Regions from separate parts of the Mesorhizobium sp. P2_D5 genome, predicted to be linked through region 3. Evidence: predicted binding sites of a transcription regulator. Region 3 holds the regulator's gene; each other region holds the start of a gene.
The links. Region 3 encodes LexA, which represses DNA repair genes until DNA is damaged. Its sites were predicted from a motif close to TGTTCNNNNTGTGTTCNG; they were not measured.
Positions count from the first base shown of each region.

Region 1: recA (recombinase RecA) is a predicted target of LexA. The motif match lies at 7,271-7,288, and genes of this name have one in related genera.
Region 2: dinB (DNA polymerase IV) is a predicted target of LexA. The motif match lies at 3,312-3,329, and genes of this name have one in related genera.

Region 1 is NZ_JBFUEE010000009.1:175,471-185,907, reverse strand. Features, by position in the region: gene sufC (Fe-S cluster assembly ATPase SufC) at 1-643, shown strand, start outside; gene sufD (Fe-S cluster assembly protein SufD) at 669-1,937, shown strand; gene AC1DYW_RS29875 (cysteine desulfurase) at 2,053-3,294, shown strand; gene AC1DYW_RS29870 (SUF system Fe-S cluster assembly protein) at 3,300-3,692, shown strand; gene sufA (Fe-S cluster assembly scaffold SufA) at 3,796-4,176, shown strand; gene AC1DYW_RS29860 (GFA family protein) at 4,204-4,701, opposite strand; gene AC1DYW_RS29855 (TfoX/Sxy family protein) at 4,792-5,115, shown strand; gene AC1DYW_RS29850 (pseudouridine-5'-phosphate glycosidase) at 5,129-6,046, opposite strand; gene AC1DYW_RS29845 (carbohydrate kinase family protein) at 6,120-7,064, opposite strand; gene recA (recombinase RecA) at 7,346-8,443, shown strand; gene alaS (alanine--tRNA ligase) at 8,837-10,437, shown strand, end outside.
Region 2 is NZ_JBFUEE010000003.1:482,829-493,265, reverse strand. Features, by position in the region: gene AC1DYW_RS15615 (alpha/beta hydrolase) at 1-125, opposite strand, end outside; gene AC1DYW_RS15610 (SDR family oxidoreductase) at 231-1,112, opposite strand; gene AC1DYW_RS15605 (dihydrofolate reductase family protein) at 1,244-1,831, opposite strand; gene AC1DYW_RS15600 (winged helix-turn-helix transcriptional regulator) at 1,943-2,365, shown strand; gene AC1DYW_RS15595 (DUF899 domain-containing protein) at 2,438-3,151, opposite strand; gene dinB (DNA polymerase IV) at 3,361-4,608, shown strand; gene AC1DYW_RS15585 (hypothetical protein) at 4,737-5,078, shown strand; gene AC1DYW_RS15580 (FGGY-family carbohydrate kinase) at 5,149-6,750, opposite strand; gene AC1DYW_RS15575 (SDR family oxidoreductase) at 6,923-7,648, opposite strand; gene AC1DYW_RS15570 (sugar ABC transporter permease) at 7,671-8,924, opposite strand; gene AC1DYW_RS15565 (ATP-binding cassette domain-containing protein) at 8,921-9,742, opposite strand; gene AC1DYW_RS15560 (ABC transporter substrate-binding protein) at 9,886-10,437, opposite strand, start outside.
Region 3 is NZ_JBFUEE010000004.1:249,181-259,617, forward strand. Features, by position in the region: gene kynA (tryptophan 2,3-dioxygenase) at 1-435, shown strand, start outside; gene kynU (kynureninase) at 440-1,687, opposite strand; gene AC1DYW_RS18915 (GntR family transcriptional regulator) at 1,850-2,587, shown strand; gene lexA (transcriptional repressor LexA) at 2,948-3,685, shown strand; gene AC1DYW_RS18925 (ComEC/Rec2 family competence protein) at 3,679-6,141, opposite strand; gene gltX (glutamate--tRNA ligase) at 6,244-7,668, shown strand; gene gltA (citrate synthase) at 7,853-9,181, shown strand; gene lpxB (lipid-A-disaccharide synthase) at 9,213-10,388, opposite strand; gene AC1DYW_RS18945 (LpxI family protein) at 10,381-10,437, opposite strand, start outside.

The DNA.
Region 1 (10,437 bases), on a different contig from region 3:
CGGCTCGGGCAAATCGACGCTGTCCTATATCCTCGCCGGCCGAGAGGACTATGAGGTGACCGAGGGCGACATCCTCTACAATGGCCAGTCGATCCTCGAAATGGATCCGGCCGAGCGCTCCACTTCCGGAATCTTCCTCGCCTTCCAGTATCCGATGGAGATACCGGGCGTAGCGACCATGGAATTCCTGAAGGTTGCGATGAACGAGCAGCGCAAGGCGCGTGGCGAAGAGCCGCTGAAGATCCCGGAATTCCTGAAGCGCGTGAAGGAAGCCGCTGCTTCGCTCAGCATGGACATGGCGATGCTGAAGCGGCCGCTCAATGTCGGCTTCTCCGGCGGCGAGAAGAAGCGTGCCGAGATCCTGCAGATGAAGTTGCTGGAACCGAAGCTCTGCGTGCTCGACGAGACCGATTCCGGCCTCGATATCGATGCGCTGAAGATCGTTTCGGATGGCGTCAATGCGTTGCGTGCGCCCGACCGTGCGTTCCTGGTCATCACCCATTACCAGCGCCTGCTCGAACACATCGTGCCCGACACCGTGCACGTGCTCTACAGGGGCCAGGTCATCAAGTCCGGCGACAAGTCGCTGGCGCTCGATCTGGAAGCCAATGGCTATGCCGGTGTGATCGGCGAAGCCGCGTGAGATGCCAGAAGGCAAGGTCAAACTGATGAATATGCACACTCAGCCCCAGCGGACACCGGCCGAAACAGCGTTGATCGACGCGTTCGGCGACCGGCTGTCGCTGCTGCCGGGCGACGGCGCGGTGATGCTCAAGCGCGACGACGCCATCGAGGCGATCAAGCACGGCCTGCCGACACGGCGCATCGAATCCTGGCACTACACCGATCTGCGCCGCCTGTTGAACGCGGTGCCGGACTTCGATCCGGCCGCCATGACCAAGGCTGTTGCACCGATCGTGGAAGGCTCCGCCGTGCTGGCGATCCTGAACGGCAAGTCCGACGCGAAGACGCCGGCCGTCGATGGCGTCACCGTGCAGCGCCTGTCGGAAAAACTGACTGACGGCAGCGCAGCACCGGGGCTCGATCCCTATGGCAGCGATGACGCCATCGGTGCGCTGAACACCGCCTTCGTCGCCGACGGCTACTTTGTCGACATCGCCGATGGCGCCGAGCTGGAAAAGCCGATCGAACTGCAGAACCTGCAGGCCGGCGGCCAGACCCATGTGCGCCTCATGGCGCGCGTTGGCGCTGCCGCCAAGGCCGTTATCGTCGAGCGTCAGGCCGGCGAGGGCGCGGCACTGACGAGCTCGGTCAGCCAGCTCGTGCTCGGCGAAGGCGCCGAGGTGACGTGGCTGATCGTCCAGGAGCAGCCGGAGACGGCAACGCATCTGGCGCAGTTCAAGGCCCATGTCGGCAAGAACGCGAAACTGACGCTGTTCGTCATGAACGCCGGCGGCAGGCTGGTGCGCCAGGAGGTCATGGTCAGGACGACCGGCGAAGGCGCCGATTTCAAACTGCGCGGCATCAATCTTCTGGCCGGCGACACCCATACCGACGTGACCATGGTGCTCGACCACGCCGTGCCGCATACGACCTCGACGGAAGTGATCCGCAATGTGGTGACGGGCAAGGCGCGCGGCGTTTTCCAGGGCCGCATCAACGTCCACCAGTACGCGCAGAAGACCAACGCCAAGATGGCCTGCAACACGCTGCTGTTGTCGGACGATGGCGAGTTCTCGACAAAGCCGGAGCTTGAAATCTTCGCCGACGATGTCGTCTGCGGCCATGGCGCGACGGTCACCGAAATCGACCACGACCATCTGTTCTACCTGATGGCGCGAGGCGTCGACGAGAAGACCGCTCGCGGCCTTCTGGTCAAAGCCTTCGTCGCCGAGGTGATCGAGGAACTGGACGACGAGACGATCGTCGACGCGCTCGAAGCGAAGCTCGACGACTGGTTTGTGACACATGGGTGAGGAGCGGTCGGCGTAGCCGACAAAAAGCCAACGATTTGGCTTTTTGAGCGACGAACGCCCGGAGCCATAGCGAAGGGCCGGCTGACGCGGGAGCCCGGGTATCGAAAGACAGACGATGGACCAGAAAGTCGAAAACATCCCCTACGACGTCGAGGCTATCCGCCGCGACTTCCCGATTCTGTCGCGCGAGGTCTACGGCAAACCTCTGGTCTACCTCGACAATGGCGCCTCGGCGCAGAAGCCGCAGGTGGTGCTCGACACCATCCAGCACGCCTATTCCCAGGAATACGCCAACGTCCATCGCGGCCTGCATTTCCTCTCCAATGCGGCGACCGACGCCTACGAAAAGGCGCGCGAAACGGTGCGCCGCTTCCTGAATGCGCCAAGCACCGACAACATCGTCTTCACCTCGAACACGACCTCGGCGATCAACAGCGTCGCCTATGGCTATGGCATGCCCAACATCGGCGAGGGCGACGAGATCGTACTGTCGATCATGGAGCATCACTCCAACATCGTGCCGTGGCATTTCATCCGCGAGCGGCAGGGCGCCAAACTGGTCTGGGTGCCGGTCGACGATCTCGGCGCCTTCCACATCGAGGAGTTCGAGAAGCGGCTGACCGATCGCACCAAGCTGGTCGCCATCACCCAGATGTCGAACGCGCTGGGCACGGTGACGCCGATCAAGGAGATCGTGCGCATTGCGCATGCGCGTGGAATTCCCGTCCTCGTCGACGGCAGCCAGAGCGCCGTGCACATGGCCGTAGACGTGCAGGATCTCGACTGCGATTTCTTCGTCTTCACCGGCCACAAGGTCTACGGCCCGTCGGGCATCGGCGTGCTCTATGGCAAGAAGGACATTCTCTCTGGCATGCGGCCGTTCATGGGCGGCGGAGAGATGATCGAGGAGGTGACGGAGGACATCGTCACCTACAACGAGCCGCCGCATCGCTTCGAGGCCGGTACGCCGCCGATCGTGCAGGCGATCGGGCTCGGTGCTGCACTCGACTATATGGAAAAAATCGGTCGCGAGCGCATCGCCGCGCATGAGGAAGACCTCAAGGCCTATGCGCATGAGCGGCTGCGCGCCATCAACTCGCTGCGCATTTTCGGCGACGCGCCCGGCAAGGGCGCCATCATCTCCTTCGAACTGCAAGGCATTCACGCCCATGACGTGTCGATGGTGATAGACAGGCAAGGCGTTGCCGTGCGCGCCGGCACGCATTGCGCCCAGCCGCTGTTGAAACGCTTTGGCGTAACCTCCACATGCAGGGCATCGTTCGGCATGTATAATACCAGGGCCGAAGTCGATGCTTTGGCCGAGGCGCTTGAAAAAGCGCGCAAGTTTTTTGGGTGACGACCATGGATGATGTGAGCATCGCTGCCGAAACCACGCCGGAAGCCGCCGCCAACAGCGTGGTGTCTGCTTCGACCATTCCCGCCGACGAATTGGCGCGGCTGACCGACGACATCGTCTCGGCGCTGAAGACGGTCTATGACCCGGAAATCCCGGCCGACATCTACGAACTTGGCCTCGTCTACAAGATCGACATCGAGGACGACCGCTCGGTCAAGATCGACATGACGCTGACCGCGCCGGGCTGCCCGGTCGCCGGCGAAATGCCCGGTTGGGTGGAAAATGCCGTCGGCGCCGTTGAAGGCGTGTCCGGCGTCGAGGTCAACATGACCTTCGACCCGCCGTGGACGCCCGACCGCATGTCGGAAGAGGCGCAGGTCGCGGTGGGCTGGTACTAGCCTCACAAAGGTTGGCGCCCTTGCGCCAGTGGTAAAACTTCACCATTTTAGGTGAGGAATCGTTCGGCAGGCCTTGAACCTGCACGGAATGGAGAAAGAACAGATGGGACGCTTTGCCGTCATCACCATGACCGAAAAGGCCGCCGACCGGGTGCGCGAGATCGTCGCCACCCGCGACAACGCGCATGGCATTCGCCTCGGCATCAAGAAGGGCGGCTGCGCCGGCATGGAATACACGGTCGATCTGGTGACCGAACCCAACACCAAGGACGACCACATCGAGCGTGATGGCGCCCATGTCTATGTGGCGCCCGAGGCTGCCCTTTTCCTGTTCGGCACCGAGATGGATTTCGAGCAGACGACGCTGCGCACCGGCTTCACCTTCCACAACCCGAACCAGAGTTCGGCCTGCGGCTGCGGCGAATCCGTTGAGCTGAAGCCGGCCGACCTGAAGGCTCTTGCGGAAGCGCGCGCCTCGGCCTGAGATTTCCCCTCGCCAGGGCGACGAACGCTAATCCACCCACATGCCCGTTCGCTTGTGCCAGTCGGCGATGGATTCCTCCGGATAGACGTCGAACGTCCTGTCGTCCTTGCCAATCACGGGTTCGACCCAGTTGGCTTTGTATTTCAGCATCAGATGCACCTTGCTCGGCGGCTCCGGCAGATCGGTGTCGATCGCCGAGGCGAAGGGATGCACCAGATCCGGCCAGGTCGGGTCGTAGAGCCACAGTGCCGACCCGCATTTGCGACAGAAATTGCGCTCGCCGGTCGATATCTCGCACCGCGGATGCTCGTCGTCCTCGATCTCGGCCCGGTAGACGCCGAGGTTTCGTTTGCCCTTGATATTCAGGGTCTCGTTGTCGGCACCGAGATTGATGGCGAAGCCGCCGCCGCCTTGCTGCTTGCGGCATATCGAGCAGTAGCACAGCATGAACGGCGCCGGCGTGTGGCTCTCCACCTCGAAACGAACGGCATTGCAACGGCAGGACCCCTTGAGCAGAAGCGGCATGACAAAACGACTCCGACGGATGTTCTCAATCTGTCAGCATGATCTTGGTTGCGCGATGACAATGTCAAATGCCGGTGACATGATCGCGGCATGGACAACGAACGCATCGCCGAACTGTTCGAGGGCCTTGGTCCGGTCAGCATCCGCAAACTGTTCGGCGGCAAGGGCATCTATTTCGACGGTGTCATCATCGCCGTCGTGCTGCGCGGCGAACTGATGCTGAAGGCCGACGAGCAAAGCGCGCCGGACTTCGAGGCGGCAGGCTGCCGGCAGTGGACCTATACCGGGTCCCGGCACGGCAAGCTGGTCTCGATGCCCTACTGGAACATTCCCGACAGCGCTTTTGATGATCCCGACGAGATGACGCTCTGGGCACGCCGCGCCTATGAGGCCGGGCGGCGGGCGGGGAAATAGCCCTCGTGGCGAACTACAGCGCCTTCGCGATCTTCGCCGCCAGCCTTGCGTTGTTCTCGACCAGCGCGATGTTGGTCTTCAGGCTCCTTCCGCCCGTGAGTTCCAGGATTTTCGACAGCAGGAACGGCGTCACCGCCTTGCCGGTCACGTTGAGCGCTTCGGCGGCCTTCTGCGCGGCCTCGATATAGCCGGCCATCTCTTCGGCGGGGATTTCGTGGTTTTCGGGCACCGGATTGGCGATCAGCATGCCGCCGGCGAGCCCCAGCGCATGCCGGGTCTGGTAGAAATGCGCGATCTCTTCCGGTCGGTGCAAGGTCAGCGGCGCGCGGAAGGGCGAATGCCGCGACCAGAAGGCCGGCATCGTCTCGCAGCCATGGCCAACCACGGGCACGCCGCGCGTTTCCAGCACTTCCAGCGTCTTTTCGATGTCGAGGATGGCCTTGGCGCCGGCCGACACGACGATGACCGGCGTGCGCGCCAACTCGTCGAGGTCGGCGGAAATGTCGAAACTCTTTTCCGCCCCCTTGTGCACGCCGCCGATGCCGCCGGTGGCGAACACCTTGATGCCAACCATATGCGCCGCGATCATCGTGGCGGCGACGGTGGTGCCGCCCGTGCGCCCTTGCGCAACCGCGAAGCCGAGGTCGGCGCGCGACAGTTTCATGGCGTCGCCGGTCATGGCGAGGGATTCGCGCTCGCCGTCCGAAAGCCCGATCTTGATGCGCCCGCCAACCACGGCGATCGTGGCCGGCACGGCGCCGCCGTCGCTGATGATCTTTTCGACATCGGCCGCCATGGCGCCATTGTCGGGGTAAGGCATGCCATGGGTGATGATGGTGCTTTCCAGCGCCACCACCGGCCGCCCGGCGGCCAAGGCCTGTGCAACCGGCGCATGGATATCGATGAAGGGACGGGCGGTTTCTGGTGTCATCCTGATCTCCAATCCGGCGCGATGCGTCTCCACTTGGACGCGAAAACACTCCGGCACTATGAACTGGCCGGTCTCATGCCACTTCCTGCGCATCTGGCACAAGAGCCAGCGCCTCGGTGAAATCAGCCGTGGTGAAATCGGGAACGGCGTCGGCGCTTTCGATGGCCAGCGTCGCCGCGGCAATGCCTTCGCGCAGGGCCGCGCGCAACGGCATGCCGCGAAGCGAGGCAGCGACCGTCGCTCCCGCCAGCGCATCGCCGGCGCCGGTGACGTCGGCGACCTTTCTTGGCGTCGGCGGCAGGATCGAGAAGGTGCCGGCTTCATCGAAGCCCAGCATGGGAGCGCCGCCCGCTGTCACCACGCCGCTTTTGAGCCCGGCACGTTTCAGCCCGTCGACGATGTCCTGCCCGGAGGCCGCACTGTCCAGGCCGGCAAGTGCGACGGCCTCGCGCTGGTTCATGAAGACGACGGCCAGATTGCCGAGCACCGGCCTCAGGCGCACGATCTTGGCCGGCGAAATGGCAATGGCGAAGACGGGTTTGCCGGCGGCGAGTGCCACGAGCCGCTCCAGTGCGGCCGTCGGCAAATTGGCGTCGCAGAAGACGGCATCGGCGGCAGCGAGTACCTCGCGCACCTTCGAGCGTCTGACCTGTTTGGGAAACGCCAGCTCGTAGAGCGCCATGTCGGCAAAGCCGACGATCAGTTCGCCTTCGCTGTCGATCAGCGCCGTATAGCTTGGCGTCGTGCGATCGAGGAACACCGCCGAGAGGTCGGTAATCCCCGCTTTGGCGATGGCCCGTGAAACCGTATCGGCGGCGGCATCGCCGCCGCGCACCGACAGCAGCGAGGCCGAAACACCGCGCCGGACCGCACTGCGCAAGGCATTGAAGACGCCGCCGCCGACGTCCTCGCGCATCGTGCCCGGATTGGACGCGGCCGGCACGTAAGCGCCGGACACCTGGCCACGCCGGTCGATATGGGCGCCGCCCACGGCCAGGATTCTTGGAGATTTCACCATGCCGGCGATATGACCTTTGTTATTCCGGCCGCACAAGCGCTACGCTAACTAACGAAGCTTCGCATGCGGGGCGGCGATTCGGCAGATCGAAACAATCGAGCCGACTGGCCCAATGCGAGGTGCGCTCCTGATGTGATTCTTGGGACAAAAAAAGAACAAATCCGGATAGTGATTGCCTTTCAGGTACTTGAACCCTCTTGCCAAACAAGAACAAAAAAGGTACAAATGGGCAGGGATTACGGATTGTCCGGCCTTCATTGACGACCAAGGGGTGATGTATCATGGCTCAGAATTCTTTGCGGCTGGTAGAGGACAAAGCGGTGGACAAATCAAAGGCTCTGGATGCGGCGCTGTCGCAAATCGAGCGGGCTTTCGGCAAGGGCTCGATCATGCGGCTCGGCGCGAACGAGCAGGTCGTCGAGATCGAAACCGTGCCGACCGGCTCGCTTGGCCTCGACATCGCGCTTGGCGTCGGTGGCCTGCCGCGCGGCCGCATCATCGAAATCTACGGGCCGGAAAGCTCGGGCAAGACGACGCTTGCCTTGCACACTGTTGCGGAAGCCCAGAAGAAGGGCGGCATCTGCGCCTTTGTGGATGCCGAGCATGCGCTCGATCCGGTCTATGCCCGCAAGCTTGGCGTCGATCTGGAAAACCTTCTGATCTCGCAGCCCGACACCGGTGAACAGGCGCTGGAAATCTGCGACACGCTGGTGCGCTCCGGTGCCATCGACGTACTGGTGGTCGATTCGGTCGCGGCGCTGACGCCACGCGCCGAAATCGAAGGCGAGATGGGCGATTCGCTTCCCGGCCTGCAGGCCCGCCTGATGAGCCAGGCGCTGCGCAAGCTGACCGCCTCGATCTCGCGCTCCAACACCATGGTCATCTTCATCAACCAGATCCGTATGAAGATCGGCGTCATGTTCGGTTCGCCCGAGACCACGACGGGCGGCAACGCGCTGAAATTCTACGCCTCGGTCCGCCTCGACATCCGCCGCATCGGCTCGGTCAAGGACCGCGACGAGGTCGTCGGCAACCAAACCCGCGTCAAGGTGGTCAAGAACAAGCTGGCGCCGCCCTTCAAGGTGGTCGAGTTCGACATCATGTATGGCGAGGGCGTGTCCAAGACCGGCGAACTGGTCGACCTCGGCGTCAAGGCCGGCGTGGTTGAGAAGTCGGGCGCCTGGTTCTCCTACAATTCGCAGCGTCTCGGCCAGGGCCGCGAGAATGCCAAGCTGTTCCTGCGCGACAATCCCGACACGGCGCGCGAGATCGAACTGGCGCTCAGGCAGAATGCCGGGTTGATCGCCGAGAAATTCCTCGAGAATGGCGGCGCCGAGAGCGGCGACGACGGCTTCGAGGAGGAATCCGGCGCGATGTAACAACTTCGTGCACGGGATGCTGGCCGAAGATCGGCCATAATCCTGTTCTATTATCTCAGGCTTATGTAATTGAGTTCAGTGTTTTTTGCGTCCCAAACCGCCGGCTTTCGAGCCGGCGGTTTTTCATTTTGCGGCCGGCGCCGATGGTCGGCAAGCGCGCGATTTGGACCAATTCCGTGTTTCTGGACAGGGTGCGGTGCGACCGCTAAAAGGCCAAGTCTATTTTCTTATGGATGTCGCCCAAAAGTGCGCAGCGGTTTTGGGACAGCGACATGCATGGAAGCAAAAACTTGAAGCGCGTCGACTGAATCCGTTTTTCAGCGCGACGCGCTTTGAGACCCAGAGCCCATTTTCCGCCGGTTTGCCGGCGGTTTTCTCGAAAAGGCAGCATTCATGAGTGGCGTGAACGAGATCCGGTCGACTTTTCTCGACTACTTCCGCAAGGAGGGTCACGAGATCGTCGCGTCGAGCCCGCTGGTGCCGCGCAACGATCCGACGCTGATGTTCACGAACGCAGGCATGGTGCAGTTCAAGAACGTCTTCACCGGCCTGGAGAAGCGGCCCTATTCGCGCGCCTCGACCGCGCAGAAGAGCGTCCGCGCCGGCGGCAAGCACAACGACCTCGACAATGTCGGTTACACCGCGCGCCATCTGACCTTCTTCGAGATGCTCGGCAATTTCTCCTTTGGCGACTATTTCAAGGAGCGCGCCATCGAGCTTGCCTGGAACCTGATCACCAAGGAATTCGGGCTCAACAAGGACAAGCTGCTGGTCACCGTCTATCACACGGACGACGAGGCGGCGGGCTTCTGGAAGAAGATTGCCGGGTTTTCCGACGACCGCATCATTCGCATCGCGACCTCGGACAATTTCTGGGCGATGGGCGACACCGGACCGTGCGGGCCGTGCTCGGAGATCTTCATCGACCGCGGCGAACACATCTGGGGCGGCCCGCCCGGCAGCCCGGAGGAGGATGGCGACCGTTTCCTCGAATTCTGGAACCTGGTGTTCATGCAGTATGAACAGGTGACGAAGGAGGAGCGCATCGATCTGCCGCGCCCGTCGATCGACACCGGCATGGGCCTGGAGCGCATGGCGTCCATCCTGCAAGGGGTGGAAAGCGTCTTTGAGACCGATCTGTTCCGTCACCTGATCGACGCGGCGTCTTCCGCCATCGGGCACGGTCCCGACAAGGAGACGGTCGCGTCCTTCCGCGTCATTGCGGATCATCTGCGCTCGTCGTCCTTCCTGGTCGCCGATGGTGTGCTGCCGTCGAACGAAGGCCGTGGCTATGTGCTGCGCCGCATCATGCGCCGCGCCATGCGCCATGCACAGTTGCTCGGTGCCCGCGATCCCTTGATGTGGCGCCTGGTGCCGGCCCTGGTGCGCGAGATGGGCCAGGCCTATCCGGAACTGGTGCGCGGCGAGCAGTTGATCACCGAGACCCTGAAGCTCGAGGAAACGCGGTTCCGCAAGACGCTGGTGCGTGGCCTCGGCCTGCTTTCGGAGGCGACGGAAAAACTGGGCGCCGGCGACATGCTGGATGGCGAGACGGCCTTCAAGCTCTACGACACCTACGGCTTCCCGCTCGATCTGACGCAGGACGCGCTGCGCCAGCGCAGCATCTCGGTCGATCTGGCCGGCTTCACCAATGCCATGGAACGGCAGAGGGCCGAGGCGCGGGCTCACTGGGCAGGCTCCGGCGACGCGGCCACAGAGACGATCTGGTTCCCGGTGCGCGAGAAGGCGGGCGCCACCGAATTCCTCGGTTACGAGACCGAGCAGGCGGAAGGCCTCATCCAGGCGCTGGTCAGGGACGGCAAGACCGTCGACAGCGCAAGCAAGGGCGAGGCAGTTGCCGTGGTCGTCAACCAGACGCCGTTCTATGCCGAGTCCGGCGGCCAGATGGGCGACACCGGAATCATGTCAGGCGAAGGCTTCTCGATCGAGATTTCCGATACGCAGAAGAAGGCCGATGGCCTGTTCGTCCATAT
Region 2 (10,437 bases), on a different contig from region 3:
CCGGTCAGCGCCGTCCAATGCGTGTCGTTGTAGTCGATGATCGCTTGCGGACTAGTCAGTTTGCCGGCATTGGCAGCCAGCGCCGCATAGTGGTTCCTGTTTGCCTCGCTCTGTATGCTCGCCATTATGGTCTCCCGGGGTTGCGGATCGCGGGCCGCGCGACCTTCGAAGCCTAGGACGAACGGGCGGTCGGAAAGGATACGTGGCCGCGGAAGTTTTTTCGCGCGCGGCTAGTGCTCGCCGCCAAACATTGCAGCATGACGCCGGGCGAATTCGACGAACGGCGTTGCCCGCACGCCGAACATCTCGTGCGTCGCCAGATGCACCCGCGATTTCGGCCGCCGCAGCCGCTCGGCCAGTTGCTCGTCCAGCGCATCGGCGAAGTCGGTTGGAACGCCGCCGGCCAGCAGATTGCGGCGCCGCACTTCAGGGCTCACATTGACATAGCGAACCGACTTGCCAATCGCTTGCGATATCCGCGCCGCGACATCGCACATCGTCAGCGCCTCGGGCCCGGTCATGTCGAGGCTCTCGCCTGCATGGCCGCCATCGCGCAGCAGCCGGAAGGCCACCTTGGCGATGTCCTCGACATCGACCGGCGACAGTTCGGTGTCGCCGAGTGCGAGACGGAAGACGCCCTCGGCGGCAATGGTTGGCGCGTCGCGCAGATAGACCTGCATGAACTGGCTGGGGCGCAGATGCGTCCACGCCAAGCCTGCCCCTTCCAGATAGCGCTCGATCTCCTCATGCATCCGCGTGAAGCGGAATTTCATCGCGTCATAGCCGATGTTGGATTCCGCGCCTGAAAACTTCACCACATGGGCGATACCGGCCTGCTTGCAGGTGTCGATGAAGCGGCACTGCGTTTCCGTCATGTCCTCGGCGGCGGTCGAAATCATCAGCACGCGGTCGATGCCGTCGAGTGCAGCGCCCAGCGTTTCAGGCCGGCGCATATCGCCCTCGATCAGTTGTATCCCGGCAAGCTCGTCGAGCCCCGCCGCCGAGGCCCGGGCCGGGTCCCGCACCAGCGCCCTCACCTCATGCTTCTGCCGTGCGAACTCGCGCACGATCGCCTTGCCGTTCAGGCCCGTGGCGCCTGTCACCAGGATCATGGTCTTGTCTCTCCGTTCAGGATTGATGCGCCCGCCCTGCTGGCGACCGCACGTTGAAGACGAAGAGACGCGGGCAAAGGATTCCGCACAAACATCTTTTTATCGGCGAGATGCCTTCGTGATGCCTCGGATCACGCCACTGGCGCGTAGCGGTTGACCACCATCCCGCAGGCATAGGCTTTCGAGCCGAGCAGCCGCAGGGTCTCGAAACCGCCCTGGTCGAAGATCCGCCGTCCCGCGCCCAGCACCGCCGGGTTGACGAACAACTGGAACTCGTCGACCAGCCCTGCCGCGATGAGTGAGGAGGCGAAACCGGCGCCGCCGAAGACGGCCATGTCGCCGCCCTCGCCTGCCTTCAGCGCCTTGACCTCGCGCGGCAGGTCGCCACTCGCCACCGTTGTGCGCTCCCACCGCGAGGCTTTGAGCCTGTCGCTCAGCACCACCTTTCGTGCTTCGACGACGCGTTGCGCAAAGGCATAGAACGGATCGTGCGGAAATTTCTTCGCCGCATTGCCCCAATGGGTCAGGTAACCCTCCTCGGCCATCTTGCGGCTGAGCAGGATGGTGTCGACGCCGGCGAAGACGGCGTTGAAGTCCCGCTTCAGCTCGTCGTCCCAGGCGCTGTCGTCGCCCCATTCCCAGAGCTGCCAGTGATGATCCTCGTCGGCGCCGACAAAGCCGTCGACCGACATCTGCATCTGCAGGATCAGTTTTTTCATGGCCATTCTCCGGTTTGTCCGACACTGACGAATGATTTACTTCTGGAACCATTTGACGCACGGCGGAGAATGATGTCAATAGTAAATTGATTTAAAAATGGAACCATAGACATGTCGACCAAGGGAAAGTCCGGCTGTCCGATCAACCTGTCGCTCGAACTGCTCGGCGACCGCTGGACGCTGCTCATCATCCGCGACCTGATCTTCGCCGGGAAAAAGCATTTTCGGGAATTCCTGCAGTCCGACGAAGGTATCTCCTCGCGCACGCTGGCCGAGCGGCTGCAGACGCTCCAGGACGAAGGCATCCTCACCCGCAGCGAAGACCCTACACACGGGCTGAAAACGATCTACCGGCTGACCGAGGCCGGCATCGACCTGCTGCCCGTGCTGGCGACGCTCGGCGCCTGGGGCAGCAAGCACCGCAGGGCCGATGACAAGCTGTCCCGGATCGCCGACGAATTGGCGGCCGGCGGTGATGCTGCGCTGGACCAGATGAAGGCAGCGTTGCGGGCGGAGCATCTGGCGAACACATGATCGCCGAAGCTATGAAAGACGCCCGGAGGCCAAGGCAGGGCGTTGGCTAACTGTGCGGCGATAAATGGATAATCATCGACCATCATACTGATCGTGAAGACGGACCCAATCGCCCAGCGTATGTGACGGCCCATTTTCATTGCGGCCGACGGGAGTGAGGTCGAGATAGCTATAGGTCCCGATCAGGTTCTCGCCACCACGGCCCCGCACCTGGAAAGTGCAATAGATCTTGCCATCATCATCTTTGTAGAAAACGGTAGCACCACCGCGATCTCTGCCTGATATCGCGACCTCCTCGAAATTGAATAACACCTTGCCCGAGTTGATCTGGTCCTCGGTGAACGATACCTGGAAGTCGAAATTGAAATCGCTTCCGAATGACGACACCCAGTCGAACTGCCAATTCATCCGCGCCTTGAAGTCCAGTAGCTCGGCGAGAGGAGCGCGCGAGCAGACGGCCAGGGAGACGTCGTGATGCATCAGATGCTGGTTGGCGGCGTCGATGTGGTCGCAAAGGAATGAACAGCCGGTGCACCGATAGTCTGCATTGGGCGGAAACATGAAGTGATAGATGATCAACTGGCTGCGGTTCTTGAAGAGATCGGCCAACGATTTCCTTCCCTGGGTCGTATCGAACTCGTAGGGCTTGTCGATCCGCAGCCACGGCAGTGCCCGCCGGTCCGCCGCGAGTTGTTGACGCTGGCGCGTGAACGCCTTTTCTTTCTCGAGATGCGCTTTGTGCGCTTCAAACCAATCCGTGTAAGGCGCGATGATGTGGTCGGTCATGTCGTCCTCCTTCCGCACTCTGGCGTGTGCTGACGGTGTCGTTGCCTGTCTTAAAGACGTTGTTGAAAACCGCGATCCGACGTCGCCTGAACAATTTGTGCTGAAGAACGCGGCTGATAGCACCGGACGCCGACATTCAGCTTGACAGTCGTGCGCGCTTTGTTCTCTATATGTTCCAATCTATCAGCAACTGCGGATGTGCGGTCTGGATGGAAACGACAGCCACCATCCTGCATGCCGATCTCGACGCCTTCTATGCTTCGGTCGAGCAGTTGCTCGATCCGTCGCTGCGCGGCAAACCAATTGCGGTCGGCGGCGGCGTCGTGCTTGCCGCCTCCTACGAGGCCCGCGCCTTCTGCGTGCGCGGCGGCATGCCCGGACGCAAGGCGCGCGAACTCTGCCCGCAGCTGATCTTCGTCGGCGGCAATTTCAGCGACTACCAGCGCCTGGGCGACGCGGCGATCAAGGTGCTCGACGACTTCACGCCCGTGGTTGAGCGCATCTCCATCGACGAAGCCTTTGCCGATGTCGCGGGCTGCACTCACCTGTTCGGATCCCCGCAAGAGATCGCCACGACCATCCGCCGCCGCGTCCGGGCAGAGCTCGGCCTGCCGATCTCGATCGGCGTGGCGCGCACCAAGCATCTGGCCAAGATCGCCTCGCAGGTCGCCAAGCCCGACGGGCTGGTGGTGGTCGACCCAGGCACCGAGATCGCATTTCTGCACGACCTGCCGGTCGGGCTGATGTGGGGCGTCGGCCCGGCGACGAAGGCGCGGCTGGCCGAAATCGGCATCGAGACCATCGGCCAGCTGGCCAGGACGCACAGCGGCGCGCTGATGCGGCTGCTCGGTCCCGCCGCCGGCGAAAAGTTGTCGGCGCTGTCATGGAACCGCGACCCGCGCAAACTGGAGACGAAGCGCCGGGCGCACTCGGCCGGCGCGCAATCTGCGCTCGGCCAGAAGCCCGCCGTTGCAGGGGTCATCGTGCCCACTTTGCTGCATCTGGCCGACCGCGTCGCCAGCCGGCTGCGCGCCAAGGCAAGGCCCGGCCGCACGGTGACGGTGCGCGTGCGCTTTGCCGATCTCAGCGCCGTCACGCGCTCGATCACGCTTGACCAGCCGATCGCGGCGACCGCGATGCTGGCCGAGATCGCCGGCGACCTGGTGCGCGGCGCGCTTGCCGACCACCCTTACGAGAAGACGATCTCGCTGCTGGCGATCTCGGTCTCGCATCTCGAGGAAAGTGCCGAGCTGCAACTCGAACTGCCGCTCGGCCTCGCCGATGAGAAGCGCCGTCCGGGCACTCGAAAAGGCCTGGCACGCTTCGGTGCCGACCGCGCCATCGACAAGATCCGCGAGCGCTTTGGCAAGCAGGCGGTCGGCTACGGCACGGTGGCGCTGGAGGCCGCACGCTCCGTGCCCGACGAATTCAGGGAATTGGCGCAGAAGGAGCTCTGAGGGCCGCCGAAGCCAATCGTGCCCTGCATATGACCGCGCAAGTTGTAACTGGTAGCAGCAAAAGAGTGACTTGATTTCAGGCCCTGGCTATTCGAGTAAGGTGCAGCGGCCACAAGCCATGGAATGCGATGTTCACAGCCTTCATCGTTTGCGCGTCAGTCACAGCTCTCAGCGCGGTCGTCAGTCTCGGTTTCTCCTTGGCTGCCGCCATGAACGAAACCGGCAACGCCCGGACAATAGCTTTCTACGGTTGTGCACGCAGCGTGGCCTTGGTGGTCGCAAGCGCCGTGCCGTTTTTTACGGGTTCGACGGAATGGCTTGAAGCCATCGCCTGGATAATGATCCTTGTGCAGGCTGGGGATGCGATCATAGGCGCCACGATCGATGATCGGATGAAAACCTTCGGCCCGGCCGGCATGTCGCTCGCCAACCTTCTGGCTCTCCTATGGCTCATCCAGTCTGTTCAATGAGACGACGACAGACAGCCTAGGCGCACGTGTGTTCCTCTGCCATTCAACGCCATTCTTGTGGCTGCCTGCTTCAGCCTCTGATCGCCTTGCCGGCTTGCTGCAACTGCTCGAACGCCGCGAAACGCTTGGCGTGCCAGCCAGACAGCGAAGCGTTGGGATGATAGACCTCGCCGAGTTCCGACATGCCCGCCATGGCCGTCACCAGGTCCTTGTATGCTCCTGCGGCGACGGCGCCCAACATCGCCGAGCCGAGCAGCACCGGCTCCGGCGAGGTCGACGCCACCACCACCATGCCTGTCGTGTCGGCCAGCAGCTGGCGCACCAGCGGGCTTTGCCCGGCGCCGCCGCTGACGACGATGGTGTCGACAGGGATGCCCTTCTCATGCTCGGCCCGCACGATCTGGCGCGCGCCGTAGCCCAGCCCGCAGACGCCGGCGACATACAGCCCGACCAGGCTTTGGTGGCTGGTGTCGAGATCGAGCCCGGCAATCAGCGCGCGCGCATCCGGGTCGGCGAAAGGTGCGCGGTTGCCGAGGAATTCCGGCACGACATGGATCTCGCCGACCAGCGCCGGCATTGCTGCGGCGCCCCCACGGCCTTGCGCCTGCAGCGACAGCCAGGCGCTGAGGCCGAGCCCTTCGGCCTGCGCCCTGGCCGCGGCTTCGCCGGCCGCCGGGTGCATGCGCACCAGATGGTCGATGGCTGCACCTGCCGCCGATTGACCACCCTCGTTCAGCCACAGCTCCGGCACCATGGCCGAGAAATACGGACCCCAGACGCCGTCGACGAAGGCCGGTTCGGCGGTCGACGACAGGGTGCAGGCCGAGGTGCCGAAGACATAGGCCATGCGCGACAGGACACTGCCGAAATCGCCGCGCGCCCCGACCGTGCCGACACCGCCGGCATGCGCATCGATCAGCCCGGCCGCCACCGCGGTGCCGGGGGCGAGGCCAAGGTCGGCCGCCGCCTGCGCGGTCAGTCCGCCGCCCAGCGATGCTCCCGCCGGCACGATCTCGGTGCCGATGCGCGCAAACGCCTCGTCGGCCAGCGCGCCGAGGCCGATGTTGCGGAAATAGGTCTCATCCCAGCGGCTCTCATGCGCCAGATAAGTCCATTTGCAGGTCACCGTGCAGACCGAGCGGGCAAGGCTGCCGGTCGCCCGCCAGGTCAGGAAATCGGCGAGGTCCAGGAACTGCCAGGCCGCGTTGAAGGTGGCGGGCATGTTTTCCGCAAGCCATAGGAGTTTCGGTGTCTCCATCTCAGGCGAGATGACACCGCCGACATAGCTCAGCACCGCCGCGTCGCTGCGGTTGATGCGGCGCGTCTGCTCGATCGCGCGGTGGTCCATCCAGACGATGATGTTGCGTTCTGGATTGTTGGACGGACCCACCGGCAACGGCACGCCGCCCTCACCCAGCACCACCAGCGAACATGTGGCGTCGAAACCGATGCCGGCGATCGCCTCGGGCGCTATGCCGGCTTCAGCGACAGCGGCGCGGGTGGCAATGCAGACCGCCCGCCAGATGTCGTGGCTCGACTGCTCGACGATGTCGCCGGCCTCGCGCCAGACCTCGATGTCGTGCTTGGCCGAGGCAAGCAGGTTTCCCGCCTGGTCGAACACCCCTGCCCGCGCGCTGCCGGTGCCGACGTCGATGCCGAGATAATGGGGCATGGGGAAACCTTCGGTTAGGGGAGTAGGGGAGTAAGGCAGGCAGTAGGGGAATAGGCAGCAGGCGAATAGCGACTAGATTTGAGCCCGGACTTTGGACCGCAGAACAACATACTGCCCTACTCCCCTACTCCCGTACTCCCCTACTCCCGTACTCCCCTATTCCCCTACTCCCTTAAAGATCATTGCTCTGCGGCAGGATCACCAGGTCCCGGATAGTCACGTTGCGCGGCCGGGTCAGCATGAACATCACTGCCTCTGCGACCTCGCGCGGCTGCATCAGACCGCCGGCGGCGAGCTCTTCCTCGAGCTTGGCCTTCGGCCAGTCGTCGACCAGCGCGGTCACCACCGGGCCTGGCGCCACGGCACCGACGCGCAGGCCGTGCTTGGCCACCTGCCGGCGTACTGTGTGGACGAAGGCCTGCACGGCATGCTTGGACGCGGTGTAGATCGGCTCCCAGACCACCGGAACCAGCCCGGCGATCGAACTGGTGACGATGATATCGCCGGTCTTGCGCTCGACCATGTGCGGCAACACCGCGTGGATCGAGCGGAAGACGGCGTTGATGTTGAGGTTCAGCATGCGGTCCCAGGTGTCTGGATCACCGGTCAGCACCTCGCCGCCGACATAGGCGCCGGCATTGGCATGGAAGATGTCGAGCTGCCCGGCCTTTTCCAGGATCTGCGGCATCATGGTGGCGACGCTTGATGGCTGCATCAGGTCGATCACCAGCGGGATCGCCTTGGGGCCGAGGTCGGCGCACAGGCTGTTCAGCGTCGCCTCGGCGCGGTCGACCAGCACCACGCTGGCGCCAGCCGCCAGCATGTATCTTGCGCATTCGAGGCCGATCCCCGACGCCGCCCCGGTGACGGCCGCAACTTTTCCGGACAGTTGAGTCATAGCTCTCTTCCTGTTGATGGGTTCAGGCCCGGCCATGGGAAACACGCGAACGGCGAGCCAGCGAGTCGACGATGACTGCTATGGCAAGCACGGCGCCTGTGATCATGTACCGAAGCGACGAGGACAGATCGAGCAGCGTCAAGCCGCTGGCGATCGACTGGATGACGATGATGCCGAGCAGTGCCGAATAGGCGCTGCCGCGGCCGCCGAACAGGCTGGTGCCGCCGATGACGGCCGCCGCGATGGCGTTGAGGTTGACGTCGCCGGTGCCGGCCTGCTGGCTGGCCGACGCAAGCCGGGCCGCCGACAGCACGCCGCCGAAAGCGGCCAGCATCGAGCACAGCACGAAGGCGCTGGAATAGATCAGCCGCACATTGATGCCGGCGCGCCGCGCTGCCTCGCGATTGCCGCCGACCGCCGACATCGAGCGGCCCCATTTCGTCCGCGTCAGCGCGTAGTGCATGGCAATGACCAGGCCGACGAACAGGCCGAACATCCACGGGATGCCGCGCGCCTGGTTGAGGTAGAAGACGATGAGTTCGAGCACGATCGTGATCGCCACCGCCCGCGTGACGATGCCGCCGGTCGAGGGTGCCGACAGGTTGGCGGCGCGGCGGCGCGCAACGGTGCGCAGGCCGGTGATCAGCATGACGATGCCGGGCACAGCCGCCAGCCCGAACGACACGAATTTCGGCATCACCAGAAGCTGGCCGAAATTAACCAGGTTCGAGCCGTAAGGCAGGTTGATCGAGCCGGTGGAGCCAAGGATGTAGAGCTGCAGGCCGAGCACCGCGAGCAGTCCTGCGAGCGTCGAGACGAAGCTCGGCATGCCGAGCCGGTTGAACAGCAGCGCGTAGAGCGCGCCGATGAAGCCGCCGACGGCGACCGCGGCGAGGATGGCGAGCGCCACCGGCCAGCCCTGGTTGACCCACAGCGTGCCGACCAGCGCCGAGGCAAAGCCGCTGATCGAGCCGACCGACAGGTCGATCTCGCCGACCATCAAAACGCAGACGATGCCGAGCGCAATGACGCCGACGGTGGAGGAATCGAACAGCAGATTGACCAGGTTGCTGCTCGACAGGAAGATCGGATTGATGCTGGCGAACACCGTCCAGATGATGACCAGCCCGACGATGACCGGCAGCGAGCCGAGATCGCCCGAGCGCACGCGGTCGACGAAGGCGCGGATGCTGCCGCTCAAGCCCGCCTCGTGCTTGACGCGCACGTCGGCGCGGTCGAGCTGCGGCGGAGCTGCCTGTTCGACTTGACGGCTCATGGGTGTGGCTCCTGGGTTTGATCCTGCCGCGCTTGCCGGCGTTCGGCGCGTCGCGACACCGAATTGTTCGACGCGCCGGTGATGGCGCTGACCAGCTCCTGGTTCGAGGCGTCTGGGGTGAAGATGCCGTTGTTGCGGCCAAGCCGCAGCACGACGATGCGGTCGGCGACCGCGCGCACGTCTTCCATGTTGTGGCTGATGATGACGACGCCGAGCCCGCGGTCGCGCACCCGCTCGATCAGGTTGAGCACTTCGGCCGTCTGTGCGACACCAAGCGCCGCCCTCGGCTCGTCGAGCAGGATCAGCTTGGGTTCGAGCAGCAGCGAGCGGGCGATCGCCACCGTCTGGCGCTGGCCGCCCGACAGCGACGCAACCACTTCGCGCACACTGGGGATGCGCGCCGAAAGCTCGTTCAGCAGCGTCCAGGCGCGCACTTCCATCGCCACCTCGTCCAGCCGCAGCGGGTTGAGCTCGCGGCCGAGGAAGATGTTGGCGACGATGTCGAGGTTCTCGCACAGCGCCAGGTCCTGGAACACGGTGGCGATGCCGAGCGTCAGCGCCGCACTCGGGTCGGCCAGCGTCACCTGCTTGCCGCGATAGCTGATGGTGCCGGAGCTCGGCTGATGCACGCCGGCGAGGATCTTGACCAGCGTCGACTTGCCGGCGCCGTTGTCGCCGACCAGCGCCACCACCTCGCCGGCATGGACATCGAGATCGATGTCGGTGAGCGCCGAGACGGCGCCGAAATTCTTCGAAATGCCGCGCAGGCTGAGCACCAGCTCGCCTGTCGGAACCGGTTCATCCGGGGTATCGATCATGCCTGGAATACCTTTCAAGAAAGGACCGGTTCAAAAAGCGGGTGGGCGCTGCCTGGCCGCCGCCAGAGCTCCAGCCCGATGTATTCGGGATGGGGCTCCAACCTATTTTTCGGCCAGGGAGCGGAATGGGGCAAGGGTCGCGGTCAGTTCCCGATGCCCAGCTTCTTGCAGCCTTCCGCGTAGCGATCGACGCAGAGTTCGGCCGCGGTGTTGATCTTCTTGTCGATGATCTCGGCCTTCAGGTTTTCCTGCGTCACCACCGCCGGCGTGAACAGCTGCGAGGGCGTGTCGTAGAGCGTCATCTCGGCCTTCGGCGTCTCGCCCGAAAGCAGCTTGATGGCGACGTTGGCAGCAGCTGCCGCCACGATCTCGCTCGGCTTGGAGATGGTGTTGTACTGGTCGCCGGCGATGATCAGCTGCAAGGCGGCGATCGTCGCGTCGTTGCCGGTCACCGGGGGTACCGGATCGACGCCGGCTGCCTTGAAGGCCGCGATGGCGCCACCACCGGTGCCGTCATTGGCGGCGACGACGCCGAGGATCTTGGGCCCGAAGCGGGTGATCTGGCCGCCGGCCCATTGCTGCGCCTTCGGCGGCGCCCATTCCGGCGTGTCGAATTCGGCCAGGATCTGGTAGCCGCTGTTGTCGAGGCCTTCATGGATGCCCTTCTTGATCAGGCCTGCCGCCGCGTCGGTCGG
Region 3 (10,437 bases):
GGCAACCGCAACCTCGCCATGCTCGGCCCGCACAAGCATCGGCCGGACCTCAGCGGGAAGCTTGAGGCGATCCTAGCCGAACCGTCGCTCTACGACGAAGCGCTGCTGCTCCTCGCCCGCAACGGATTCGACATCGGTGCTGACGCCAACCGTACCGACTGGCGTGAGACGCGCACCGAGAATGAAGCGGTCCTGGTCGCCTGGCAGACAGTCTACCGCGACCCGCAGCGCTACTGGATGTTCTACGAGCTGGCTGAAAAACTGGTCGACTTCGAGGATTATTTCCGCCGCTGGCGCTTCAACCACGTGACCACGGTCGAACGCATCATCGGCCTGAAGCGCGGCACCGGCGGCACGTCCGGTGCGTCCTATCTGAAGAAGATGCTCGAGGTCGTCCTGTTTCCGGAACTCTGGACAGTTCGCACCCGGCTCTAGCTTCTCAGGTCACCGCGGTTTTGACCGCGAAACGCGCATCCTGCCAGGCACCCGTGCGCAGGATGTCTTCCAGCACCTCGACCGCCTGCCAGACATCCTTGTAGCCGACATAGAGCGGCGTGAAGCCGAAGCGGATGGTCGAAGGCGCGCGGAAATCGCCGATCACCCCGCGCTCGATCAAGGCCCGCATCACCTGGTAGCCGCTGGGGTGGATGAATGACACCTGGCTGCCGCGCTCGTTGCCGTTGCGCGGGCTTTCAAGCTCGAGCCCGTACGCCCCGCATCTTGCTTCGACCAGCTGGATGAACAGATCGGTCAGCCCGATGCTCTTTTGGCGCACGGCCGCCATGTCGACGTCGTTCCAGAGGTCCAGGGCGCCCTTGAGCGCCCGCATCGACAACACCGGCTGCGTGCCGCACAGGAACCGGCGAATGCCGGTGCCTGCGGCATAGCCTTGTTCGAAGGCGAACGGCCGCGCATGCCCCCACCAGCCGCTGAGCGGCTGATAGACATCACCATGGTGCCGCTGTGCGGCATAGATGAAGGCTGGCGAACCCGGGCCGCCATTGAGGTACTTGTAGGTGCAGCCGATGGCGAAATCGGCATTGGCGCCGTCGAGTTCGACCGGCAGTGCACCGGCGGTGTGACAGAGATCCCAGACGATCAGCGCACCGGCCTGATGGGCCTTGCGCGTCAGCGCCGCCATGTCGCGCAACTGGCCGGATTTGTAGTTGACGTGGTTGACCAGGATAACGGCGACGCGCTCATCGATCAGCTCCTCGATGTCAGGCGCATCGACGCCCTCGAGCCGCAGCACCGTACCGGGCCGCGTCGAAGCTACGCCCTCGGCCATGTAGAGATCGGTCGGGAAGCTGTCGCCTTCGGCGACGATGACCGACCGATCCGGCCGCATTGCGAGCGCCGCATGCAGCACCTTGTAGATGTTGATCGACGTCGTATCGCAGACCACAGTCTGGCCAGCCGCGGCGCCGATCAGGCGTCCGAGCTGGTCGCCGAGCTCGACCGGCATGTCGAACCAGCCGGCGGCGTTCCAGGCACGGATGAGGTCCTGCGCCCATTCCTGTGTCGCGGCCTTGTTCAGTTCGTCGAAGACGGCGGGTGAAGCCGCACCAAGCGAATTGCCATCGAGGTAGATCACCCCTTGCGGCAAGACGAAACGATCGCGCATGGCGCGTAGCGGGTCCGCGGCGTCCATCGCCTCGATTGCAGCGAGATCGGGAGTTGCATTCATGGTCGACCATCCCCGCGCATGAGCGTGCTCAGATGAACATATCAGGTGAAACCGTCGGCGATCATGGGCAGTCCCTTGGGTGTTGTCAAACGTTATATATAATTTACGCAATGAAAGGATTTCATATATAATCCCCCGAGCAATCGATACGGATGGTCGGCTATGCTGGACGACGAGCACTTCTCGAAGACAGAAGCAGCATACAGGCTGCTGCGTCGCGATATCCTCACCACCCGTCTGAAGCCCGGCGCGCCGCTCAAGCTCAGCGCGTTGCGCAACAATTACGGCATCGGCTGGACACCGCTGCGCGAGGCGCTCTCGCGGTTGGAGGCCGAGCGCCTGGTGACCGCCATCAGCAATCGCGGCTTTGCCGTCGCTCCGGTCTCGCGCAACGAGTTGGAAGATCTGTCACGCGCCAGGTTGGTGGTTGAACTGCCACTGCTCCAGGAATCGATCGAGAAAGGCGGCCGTGAATGGGAGGACGCCGTCGTCGCCGCCCATTACCGGCTGTCGCGCAGCAGGACCGCGGTCGACGACCCGTCCGACGACGTGGTCGACGAATGGGATGAAAAGCACGAGGCTTTCCATGCGGCACTGCTCAGCGCGGCGGCGTCCCCCTGGCTGCTGACCTTCCACTCCACGATCGCGGATCAGTTGCGTCGCCATCACCGCTTTCTTGGCCTGGCGCCAACCTTGCGGGCGGCTGCCGGTCTCCTGTACGGCCACGAAGAGGCCATGGAGGCGTTGCGCCAGGCCGTCGCGATCGAACATCATACCGCGCTCATGGAAGCGGCGCTGGATCGCGACATCGAGCGCGCGAAAGCCCTGATGGTTGCCCACATCGGCTACACGCTGCATGTCTATGTCCATGCCGGCGACGGCAGCACAAACAAGCGGTAATGCGGCGAGGAACGATATGGGCAATTCCTCCGCCAAAGTTGGCATTTTGGCTCCCTTTCGTTCACGGGAGCCACGACCGGTGAAGTGAACCGAGCCCCCTTGTCGAGCTCCAGCATTAGCCGAGGCCAAGCCCGACACAGGGTGGGCAGCAGGCCATTAACCATAGCAATTTCAATCCAACCAAGCGCCCGGCGGTGGCAGGCAAGCGTCGATAGCGACCCACTGCCGGGGCGCCGAATAATTTCAGCCGCCTTAACAAGTTCATTAAACTTTAAACGGTTGCGGAACACAACTGGAACAGATAGTGTTTGTTCTGGGTTTGTTTTTCCGATTCTGGTTTTGGGTAACCTGGGGGCTGCCATGCTGACGCGCAAACAACATGAACTGCTGATGTTCATCCATGAACGGCTCAAGGAAAGCGGCATTCCGCCATCCTTCGACGAGATGAAGGAAGCGCTCGACCTTGCCTCCAAATCCGGCATACACCGGCTGATCACGGCGCTGGAGGAGCGCGGCTTCATTCGCCGCCTGCCCAATCGGGCGCGCGCGTTGGAAGTGCTGCGGCTACCGGATTCGATCGCGCCAGGCCTCAACGCGGCAAAGAAGTTCTCGCCAAGCGTCATCCAGGGCAGCCTCGGTCAAGGCGGCCTTGGCCGGCAACTCAAGCCTGCGTCTTCGCGGATGCCTTCGGCCGGCAATGACGACGACGTGGTTTCCGCCGTGTCGATCCCGGTCATGGGACGCATCGCGGCCGGTGTGCCGATCGACGCCATCCAGCACCAGACGCATTCGATCTCGGTGCCGCCGGACATGATCATGGGCGGCGAACACTATGCCCTGGAGGTCAAGGGCGACTCGATGATCGAGGCCGGCATCTTCGACGGCGATACTGTCATCATCCGCAATGCCGATACAGCCAGCCCGGGTGAGATCATCGTGGCGCTGGTGGATGAAGAGGAAGCGACGCTGAAGCGGTTCCGCCGCAAGGGTGCCTCGATTGCTCTCGAAGCCGCCAACCCGGCCTATGAAACCCGCATTTTCGGACCGGACAGGGTCAAGGTGCAAGGCAAGCTCGTCGGGCTGATCAGGCGCTACTGAGCAGGGCTTGCGACCGGCTTTTCGGGTTTGCGGTAGGGTGGCAGGCCCCTCGCCTCGCGCGAAAACTTGCGCTGCGTGTGCCAGGGCCGGTATGACCCGTCCACCGCGAAGCTGATCGTCGCAGGCGTGGTCGCCGATTGGCGATCGAAGAAGACGGCCGCGCTACCCTTGCGAGCCAGTTGTCGCTTGGTGATGACGAGCACAAGTGGATTGTGACAGGGGTCATAGGCCGTGGCGTCATTGATGACGATCAGGTCGGCGAAGCCGCAGGCCATCCAGGCGTCCTTTCGGTCTTCGACATGCGCGATGATCGCACCGGACGGATGCTTGGCGAGGCAAACGCCCGATGTGCAATAGAAAGGCGCGCCCGACGGCAGCTCGGCGGCATCGGCTATCTCGAATTGCCCGTCTCCTTTGCTGAACACTTCCGGCATGACGATGGTTTCGGATGTCAGCGCGCGTTTCCAGTTGTCGACCGTGAATTCGTTCGGGCGTGCCCGGCTGACGGCGAGTTCGCCAGCCCCGATCGGCAGCGCAACCAGCCTGGCGTCCTCGGAGATCAGCACGTCCGGTGCGCGCGTGTCCGAGACGGTCAACAGGCCGGCAAGCGCGAACGGAAGGGCTGCGAGCCGCAGCCATGTCGTCGCCACCGTCGCAATGACCAAGGCAATCGCCACCAGCAGGACGGACTGCTGCGAAATCAACCCGACCGCGTCGACCGGCGAGCGCTCGGAAATCCATCCGGACATGGCGATCATCACCGTCAGGCCTTTGCCCATCACGTAAAGAAAGGGGCCATCAGCGCCAAAGGGCATCGCCAGCGCACTGAGGACGGCGAAAGGCATCACAACCAGCGAGACGATTGGCATGATGGCGAGATTGGCGAACAGGCTGAGCGGCGACACCCGCTGAAAATGCCAGATGGCAAACAGCGCCGTAGCGCTGCCGGCGATGATGGAGGTCATGGCAAGGCCCCCCATCGCCAACAAGAATTTTCGCGTGAGAAAGCCAGGCAGAGATCGCCGTGGCGGCGGCGGACTCGTTTTCGCCGCACGATGATCAGACCAGCCGGCATAGGCACCGACCAGCGCCGCGGTCGCCGCGAACGACATCTGGAAACTTGGGCCGACCACTTCATGCGGCGACACCGCAATGACCGCGATCGCCGAGATCGCCAGGTTGCGCATGGTCAGCGCCGCCCGATCGAACAGCACGGCAATCAGCATCACCGCCAGCATGATGAAGCTGCGCTCTGCGGCAACGACGACGCCTGAGATGACAAGATAGGCGGCGATCGAGAAAAGCGCGGCGGCCGCGGCGTATTTCTTGACTGGCCGGCGCGCGGAAAAGTCCGGAAACAGGGCGAAGGCGCTGCGCATCAGCATCATGATTGTGCCGGCCACCAGCGCCATGTGCAGCCCTGAAATGGAGATGACGTGGTAGATGCCGGTGCGCCGCATCGCTTCGTTGATCTCATCGGGAATGCCGGCGCGCACGCCGACGATCAGCGCCGCGGCGATCTCGCCTTCGGCGCCACCGATACTGCCCCTGATATGGTCGGCGATGGCTTCACGGGCATTTTCTATCCCCGAGGCAAGGCGGGCTGACAGCGGAGTGTCGTCGTCATTGCCGGCGACAAGCTTTGGATTGCCGAGGAAAAACCCGCTGCCGCCAATGCCGGCGAAATAGCTGTCGAAGGAGAAGTCGTAGCTGTCCGGCCGCACCGGGCCGGTGGGCGGCAATAGCTTGGCGTAGCCGGTGACCAGCGAGCCTGGGGTTATCTCTGCCGGGATCTTTCGTGCCGAAAGCCGAACCCGCTCCGGCGCATAGCGCAATTTCGGCCTGGCTGTCGACGTCACGTCGATGGTCAGCCGGATGCGGCCGGACTCCATTCGGTCAAGCGAGACGACGCGGCCGGTCACTTGAGTCGAGATTTCCGAACCGAGCAACTGCGTTCCCGCCCGCCATGTCTCGACCTTGCCGGCGAGCAGGCCGAGCGTGCACAGCACCGCAGCCATGAAACAAAGATGGGCTTTCGGCCTGGAACGCGAGACGAACGCGCAGAGCCCCGTCAGAACGACGACCGCGACAGGCTTCGCAAAATCAGGTTCCACCGTCAGCGAAAAATAGCCGATCGCTCCGATCGCCAGACAGACCGGCACCAGCAGGAAGGCTACGCCTCGATCAAGCTCCAGGCCCGCTGCCGTGGCCACGCTGTGGCGCAGCCGAGGCAGCGATATCCGGCCGATTTGCCGGCGCACGCGCACGATCCTGCCAACTTCGGCAACAGGAGCGGGGGCGGAGACATCCGCTTGCAACGGCGGGTTGCCGGGGGCCGGCACGAGAGGTGATGGCAGCGGTAACGCAGCCGGCAGCGGCGTCGCAAACAGGGACCGTTCGCTGACGCCAATAGCGGCGTCCTCGCCCTGATCCGAGCCCCGGCCCCGTCCAGCCATCGGGTCTGCCCCTTGCGCCCTCGACACCCTATGCTACATGAACGCGCAACGCGCGAAAGTCCGCGCAACCACACCCCGCTTCAGATGGTTTCCGAGAGTTTCATGTCCGACAAGGTCGTCACCCGTTTTGCCCCCTCGCCCACCGGTTACCTGCACATAGGCGGCGCGCGCACGGCGCTGTTCAACTGGCTGTACGCAAAGCACACTGACGGCACCATGCTGCTGCGCATCGAAGACACCGATCGCGAGCGCTCCAACGATGCCGCGACCGCAGCCATTCTCGACGGGCTTTCCTGGCTCGGCCTCTCCTGGGATGGCGAGGCCGTCTCGCAGTTCGAGCGCGCGCCGCGTCATCGCGAGGTGGCCGAGGAGCTCGTGCGCATGGGCAAGGCCTATTACAGCTACGAGACGCCTGCCGAGCTCGAGGCAATGCGCGAGGCAGCACGCGCCAAGGGCCTGCCGCCCCGCTATGACGGCCGGTGGCGTGACCGGGACCCCTCCGAGGCGCCCGCAGGCGCCAAGGGCGCCATCCGCATCAAGGCGCCGACGACGGGCGAGACGGTGGTGCACGACCGTGTCCAGGGCGAGGTGCGCTTCCCCAACAAGGATCTCGACGACTTCATCATCCTGCGTTCGGACGGCAACCCGACCTATATGCATGCCGTCGTCGTCGACGACCACGACATGGGCGTCACCCACATCATCCGAGGCGACGACCATTTGACCAATGCCGCCCGCCAGACGGTGATCTACGACGCCATGGGCTGGGACGTGCCGTCCATGTCGCATATCCCGCTGATCCACGGCGCCGATGGCGCCAAGCTGTCGAAGCGGCACGGTGCGCTCGGCGTCGAGGCCTATCGCGCCATGGGCTACCTGCCGGAGGCGTTGCTGAACTACCTGGCGCGCCTCGGCTGGAGCCATGGCGACGACGAGATCATGTCGATCAAGGACATGATCTCCTGGTTCGACATCGGCGATGTGAACAAGGGCGCCGCCCGCTTCGACTTCGCCAAGCTCGAGGCGCTGAACGGCGTCCATATGCGCCGCATGAGCGATGCTGAGCTGTTCGACATCTTCATCGCCACCCTGCCCTATCTCGAGGGGGGGCCGGCGATGGCCGCGCGCCTCGACGACAGGAACAAGGCGCAACTGCTGGCAGCGCTGCCCGGCCTGAAGGAGCGCGCCAAGACACTGGTCGAACTTGTCGACGGCGCCGCCTTCCTGTTTGCCACCCGGCCGCTGCCGATCGACGACAAGGCGGCACTGCTGCTCAATGAAGACGCGCGCAAGATCCTGCGCGGCGCTCACGAAGCTTTGACGACCCTGTCAGGTGACTGGACGGCCACTGCGGCTGAAGCCGCCGTGCGCGACTATGCGCAGGCCGGCGGCCACAAGCTTGGCGCCGTGGCCCAGCCTTTGCGCGCCGCCCTGACTGGCAAAAGCACCTCGCCGGGTGTGTTCGACGTGCTTGCCGTGCTCGGCCGCGAGGAAAGCCTGGCGCGCATAGCGGATCAAATCGATTAGGAGCGAACTGGCCCAAGAAGATTGGCATTGAAAGGCGCGTTTCGCAGTGCAACATTAGGCCCTGGCCCAATCTGGCACGCACCTCCTAGAATGCGGTGGCGAATACGCGCATTGCGGTGATTTCGACGTGTCGCTCTGCGGAATTTTGCCTTTGCCGGCATGAGGAAACAAGAAGGAGTTTGCAATGACCGAAGCTGCGAAAAAACTGGATTTGGGCGGCAACACCCACGAGGCCACGGCAACGCTTGAATTCGCCGGCAAGACGCACGAGTTCAAGGTGCGAAGCGGCTCGGTCGGGCCTGATGTCATCGACATCGCCTCGCTCTACAGCACCACCGGCGCCTTCACCTACGATCCCGGCTTCACCTCGACCGCAAGCTGCGAGTCCGAAATCACCTTCATCGACGGCGACGCCGGCATCCTCTTGCACCGCGGCTATCCGATCGACCAGTTGGCCGAACACGGCGACTTCCTCGAGGTCTGCTATCTCCTGCTCTATGGCGAATTGCCGACCAAGGCGCAGAAGGACGATTTCGATTACCGCGTGACGCGCCACACCATGGTGCACGAGCAGATGTCGCGCTTCTTCACCGGCTTCCGCCGAGACGCGCACCCGATGGCGGTGATGTGCGGCGTCGTTGGCGCGCTGTCGGCCTTCTACCACGACTCCACCGACATCTCCGACCCCTACCAGCGCATGGTTGCCTCCATGCGGCTGATCGCCAAGATGCCGACGATCGCGGCGATGGCCTACAAATACCATATCGGCCAGCCCTTCATTTACCCGAAGAACGAGCTGAACTTCGCCGCCAACTTCCTGCATATGTGCTTCGCCGTGCCGTGCGAGGAGTACAAGATCAATCCGGTGCTGGCGCGCGCCATGGAGCGCATCTTCATCCTGCATGCCGATCACGAGCAGAACGCCTCGACCTCGACCGTGCGTCTTGCCGGCTCATCGGGTGCCAACCCGTTCGCCTGCATCGCCGCCGGCATCGCTTGCCTGTGGGGCCCGGCCCATGGCGGCGCCAATGAAGCGGCGCTCAACATGCTGGGCGAAATCGGCCATGTCGACCACATCCCGGAATTCATCGCTCGCGCCAAGGACAAGAACGACCCGTTCCGGCTGATGGGCTTTGGCCACCGCGTCTACAAGAACTACGATCCGCGCGCCAAGATCATGCAGAAGACGGCGCATGAGGTGCTGGGCGAGCTCGGCATCAAGGACGATCCGCTGCTCGATATCGCCATGGAGCTGGAAAAGATCGCGCTGACCGATCCCTATTTCATTGAGAAGAAACTCTACCCGAATGTCGACTTCTATTCCGGCATCACGCTTAAGGCGCTGGGCTTCCCCACCACGATGTTCACCGTCTTGTTCGCGGTCGCCCGCACCGTCGGCTGGATCGCGCAGTGGAAGGAGATGATCGAGGACCCGCGCCAGAAGATCGGCCGCCCGCGCCAGCTCTATACCGGTGCGCCGGAGCGTGACTACGTGCCGATCGCCAAGCGGTGATCGAGGCTTTCCGGATTGAGAAAGGCGCCCGTCAGGGCGCTTTTTTTATGTGACGAAGCACGACACCCGCCGCGATCTCGCCGGACGGCTTGTCGGTCGCCATGCGCCGGGTAATCTCGGCAAAACCTTGCTTCTGCCAGGCGCGCATCCCGCTGTCGGCAAACAGCGCTTCCAGTTGCCGGGTCAGATTGTTCGGCTTGACGTACTCATTATAGAATTCCGGGACCAGCGCCCGATCCGCGATCAGGTTGGGCAACAGCGCCGACCAGACGGACAACAGGTAAGGCGCCACGACGCGCGCGACGGGATCGAGTCTGTAGCAGGAGACCATCGGCACACCGGCCAGCGCCAGCTCCAGCGATACCGTCCCCGACGCGATCAGCGCCGCATCGGCCTTGCCGAAGGCCTGCCATTTGCGTTGGGTATCAAGGATAATCTCGGGTTTCTCATCCCACCGTGTGACCGAGGCCCTGACGAGGTCGGCGACATGCGGGACGGTCGGCAGCAGCAGCCGCAGGCGATGCCCGCGCGCATGCAGCATCGACACCGTCTCGCCGAACGGCTCGAGCAGCCGTCGCACCTCGCCGCGCCTCGAACCAGGCAGGACGAGCAGTGTCTTGACGCGATCCGGAGACGCAAGATCGCGCGGCAGATCCTGCGCCTTGGCAGCACCGAGCACGCCTGCATCATGGGTGAGGCGATGCCCGACATAGGTTCCGGGCGGGCCGCCCAGTCGTTCGAGTTCCTTCACCTCGAACGGCAGGATGCAGAGTACATGGTCGACATAGGGCTTCATGGCCACCGCCCTGCCCGGCCGCCATGCCCACACGCTTGGGCAGACATAGTGGATGATCGGGATCGACGGATTGGCCCCACGCACCTTCCTGGCGACGCGCAACGAGAAGTCAGGACTGTCGATGGTGACGAGGCAATCGGGCTTCTCGTCCGCAACAGTTTTGGCCAGCTGGTTGATCCGCCGCATCAGGCGTGGCAGGTCGCGTAGAATGGCGCTGAAACCCATCAGGGCGATCTCGCCGGCATCGAATGGCGACGTCAGTCCCAGCGCCTGCAAATGGCGGCCGCCGAGGCCGACGAGCTCCACCTCGCGCCTGGTAGCCTGCTTGAGCGAACGCACGATGTCGGCGCCAAGCAGATCGCCCGACTCTTCGCCGGCAACAATCGCAATCTTCAATGCCCTGTCAGGCATGATGCGGCTCCGTAGCGGCAGGCAGACCGATGACGAACAGGCCGAGGGC